DNA from 2 places in the Klebsiella sp. MISC125 genome. Region 1 is predicted to be linked to the other one. Evidence: predicted binding sites of a transcription regulator. Region 1 holds the regulator's gene; the other holds the start of a gene.
The links. Region 1 encodes CRP, which controls carbon source genes, mostly activating them, when cyclic AMP is high. Its sites were predicted from a motif close to ATGTGANNNNNNTCACAT; they were not measured.
Positions count from the first base shown of each region.

Region 2: a site for CRP is predicted at 1,536-1,553, ahead of serC (3-phosphoserine/phosphohydroxythreonine transaminase). Genes of this name have one in related genera too.

Region 1 is NZ_CP180448.1:533,238-535,440, reverse strand. It holds gene ACMYSL_RS02425 (OsmC family protein) at 1-288, opposite strand, end outside; gene crp (cAMP-activated global transcriptional regulator CRP) at 593-1,225, shown strand; gene ACMYSL_RS02415 (YccS/YhfK family putative transporter) at 1,277-2,203, shown strand, end outside.
Region 2 is NZ_CP180448.1:4,001,541-4,003,743, forward strand. It holds gene aroA (3-phosphoshikimate 1-carboxyvinyltransferase) at 1-250, opposite strand, end outside; gene serC (3-phosphoserine/phosphohydroxythreonine transaminase) at 323-1,411, opposite strand; gene ACMYSL_RS18925 (DUF421 domain-containing protein) at 1,599-2,203, opposite strand, start outside.

The sequences.
Region 1 (2,203 bases):
CAGCTCTTTACCGGTCACGATAAAATGCAGATTGATATGGGTAAACAGACGCGGTGCTTCCTCGCGACGCTCAGAAGTCAGCTTAACTTCGCAGTTAGTGACGTTATGGCGTCCCTTCTGCAGGATAGAAACCACGTCAATTGCGCTACATCCGCCCGCCGCCATCAACACCATTTCCATCGGGCTAGGCGCTTTATCCCCGGAATTACCGTCCATCAGAATCTGGTGACCAGAAGCCGACTCACCAATGAAGGTTAACCCTTCAACCCATTTCACTCGCGCTTGCATAAATTTAACTCCAGGGCTGTAATTTTCCTGACAGATTACGCGCACATAACAATTCTCGCAACGGAAGGCGACCTAGGTCATGCTGAAGCGAGACACCAGGAGACACGCGGCGAAAGCTATGCTAAAACAATCGGGATGCTACAGTAATACATTGATGCACTGCATGTATGCTGAGGAGTTCACATTACAGGCTGCAGGAAATTTTCAGCCAGATTCCCAGGTATAGGGATTTAATACGATTGCATGCCCGGATGCCGTGTAGTGTCGGCATCTGGAGATAGCTTATAACAGAGGATAACCGCGCATGGTGCTTGGCAAACCGCAAACAGACCCTACCCTTGAATGGTTCTTGTCTCATTGCCACATTCATAAGTACCCCTCAAAGAGCACGCTGATCCACCAGGGTGAGAAAGCAGAAACGTTGTACTACATCGTTAAAGGCTCCGTGGCTGTACTCATCAAGGATGAAGAAGGTAAAGAGATGATCCTCTCTTACCTCAACCAGGGCGATTTCATCGGTGAATTAGGCCTGTTTGAAGAAGGTCAGGAACGTAGTGCATGGGTACGTGCGAAAACCGCATGTGAAGTGGCCGAAATCTCCTACAAAAAATTCCGTCAGTTGATCCAGGTTAACCCGGACATCCTGATGCGTCTCTCTTCGCAAATGGCACGTCGCCTGCAGGTTACGTCAGAGAAAGTCGGTAACCTCGCCTTCCTCGACGTGACGGGTCGTATCGCCCAGACGCTGCTGAACCTGGCAAAACAGCCTGATGCGATGACCCACCCGGACGGTATGCAAATTAAAATTACCCGTCAGGAAATCGGTCAGATCGTTGGATGCTCCCGCGAAACCGTTGGTCGTATCCTGAAAATGCTGGAAGATCAAAACCTGATCTCCGCGCACGGTAAAACTATCGTCGTCTACGGTACCCGTTAAGTCGGCAAAACGGCGTATTGCATAGCAATACGCCGTTTTTGTTTCCCCCTCATGTGGCGCAGGCTGATTTACCACCCGGAAGTCAACTACGCACTGCGGCAAACGCTGGTGTTGTGTCTGCCGGTCGCAATCGGACTTCTTCTCGGACATTTACAGCAGGGCTTACTGTTTTCCCTGGTACCAGCCTGTTGCAACATTGCCGGTCTGGACACACCACATAAGCGCTTCTTTAAACGCCTGATTATTGGCGGTTGCCTGTTTGCTGGCTGTAGCCTGATTGTCCAGCTCCTGCTGCAACGCGAGATCCCTCTACCGCTGATTCTCACTGGTCTGGCGCTAATCCTTGGGGTGACTGCCGAAATCAGTTCACTGCACGCGCGACTACTGCCTGCTTCACTTATTGCCGCCATTTTTACCCTCAGCCTTGCGGGCAACATGCCGGTGTGGGAGCCACTGCTAATCTACGCGCTCGGCACCTTATGGTATGGCGTCTTTAACTGGTTCTGGTTTTGGCTATGGCGCGAACAACCGCTGCGCGAGTCGCTGAGCCTGCTCTACCGCGAACTGGCTAACTATTGCGAGGCCAAATACAGCCTGCTGACCCAGCATACGGACCCGGCCACCTCGCTGCCGCCGCTACTTAACCGCCAGCAGAAAGTGGTTGATCTGATTACCCAGTGTTACCAGCAGATGCATATGCTGGCGGCCAATCAACGCAACGACCACAAACGTCTGTTGCGCGCTTTTCAGGTGGGGTTGGATTTACAGGAACATATCTCCGTTAGCCTGCATCAGCCGGAAGAAGTGCAGAAACTGGTGGAACGCAGTCACGCAGAAGCAGTGATTCGCTGGAATGCGCAAACCGTTGCCGCCCGCCTGCGTGAGTTGGCGGACGATCTTCTCTACCATCGTTACCCACAGCGTTTTCAGATGGATAAACAGATCGGCGCGCTGGAAAAAATTGCCTGGCAACATCCG
Region 2 (2,203 bases), 2.8 Mb from region 1:
ACTGTAGTGGGCCCCCGTTACCTGTCACTTCGCAACGAGTACGATCGGAGGACAGGGTGTAATGAACTCCCAGGGCGTTGAGGGCATTCAGCATGTGGCGCACATCGTCGCTGTCCAGCAAATTGGTCAGCACCGTAGTGCCATCGGCTAATGCCGCCAGCAGCAAGGCACGATTGGAGACACTTTTGGACCCGGGCAGGTTAATAGTGCCATCTACACGTGCGATGGGTTGTAACGTCAGGGATTCCATTAAACTCAACTCTCAAACAAACAGAATAAAAACCCCGCGGGCTGGCTGCGGGGATGAAAAACAAGGCAACGATTAACCGTGACGGCGTTCGAAGTCCTGCATAAAGTCAGTCAGCGCCTTCACACCGGCCAACGGCATCGCATTATAAATGGAGGCTCGCATGCCGCCCACGACGCGGTGACCTTTCAACGCATGCAGACCGGCTGCAAAAGACTCTTCAAGGAACAACTTGTCAAGAGCGCTATCCGCCAGTTGGAACGGCACGTTCATGCGAGAGCGGTTCGCCACAGCAACGTCATTGCGATAGAAACCACTGTGGTCAATCACGCCATATAATAAGTCGGCTTTCTGCTGGTTAATTTTATCCATCACGGCGACGCCGCCCTGCTCTTTCAGCCACTTAAACACCAGGCCTGACAGATACCAGGCAAATGTCGGCGGCGTGTTGAACATCGAGTCATTCTCAGCCAGGATGGAATAGTCAAGAATCGACGGGCAGGCTACGTTGGCTTTACCCAGCAGATCTTCGCGAACAATAATCAGCGTCAAACCGGCCGGACCGATGTTTTTCTGCGCACCAGCGTAGATCACGCCATAACGGCTAACGTCGATTTCACGAGATAAAATAGTCGAAGATAAATCCGCCGTGACTATCACATCGTCAGCAAAGTTCGGCGCTTCTTCGATGGCAATACCATCAATGGTTTCATTCGGGCAGTAGTGCAGGTACGCAGCGCCAGGCGTCAGTTGCCATTCGCTCATTGGTTTAACCGCGCGCAGGCCGTCAACGGTGATTTTGGCGTCGATTACGTTCGGATTACAGTATTTATGCGCTTCTTTAACCGCGCTGGCGGCCCAGTAACCAGCATCAACGTAGTCGGCAACGGTTTTATCGCCAAGCAGGTTCAGTGGGATGCCCGCAAACTGCCCGCGGCCGCCGCCATGACAGAATAAAACTTTGTAGTTGGAAGGAATATTGAGCAGGGAGCGAAAATCCTGTTCCGCCTCTTCAGCCACCTTAATGAACTCCTTCCCACGGTGGCTGATTTCCATCACCGACGTCCCCAAACCGTTCCAGTCGCACAGCTCCTGCTGCGCCAGTTTGAGTACTTCCGCCGGCAGCATTGCCGGGCCCGAACTGAAGTTATAGACCTGAGCCATTTACCCTCACCACGTTGCTATGTTATTTGCCCGCGAACCGTCGCGGGCATAAGTTATTCCTGTGGCTATCGGTTTTATCATTCAGTGACACGTACCGCAACGGCTAAAACTGAACAGTGGCAAAATGCGGCCTTGCTCACACAAAAGAATCTGCCAGCTTGACGTCATATAACCGACATAATTGCTGTCAGGTGACTCTTTTTGCTCGACTGACCTTCGACCATTCTGCATTTGCACAGCGTGGGCATAATTGCTTATCCCCGGCACGAAGCGTAAGGATTGCACTACAGCGGACGCAGGCGTACTCATCATCCTGCGGAACGGTAGTAAAACGCTCAGTAAAGCGTGAAGGTAGAATAGAGAGCCCGGCTTTAACATCCGGATCCGGGTAGTAATAAAGGCTAATTTGTCCGTTGGTTTCCAGAATAGCCAGCCGTACCTGCCCCAGTTGCTCCACGCCGTTGGTACGAAGCTCCATAAAAAACTCAAATTCGGTCATGTTTTCCGCCTGGAGTTTTTCCCATGCCAGCTCGCCGTTTTCCACCACCACAATCGGCTTACCTTCGAGTAAATCCTCCAGCTTTTCACTGTGCCCCATCAGCCACATGACTAGCCGGTACAGGAGCGCCAGGGTGATAAAAACGGCCAGCACCGGCAGCATGGGGACATCATCATAGAATGCGACATCACCCGCCGCCGAGCCCAAGGTCAGAATAATCAGTACTTCAAACAACGACATCTGTCGAACGCCGCGCCGCCCGGTGATTTTAAGGAAAATAAATACCAGCACGA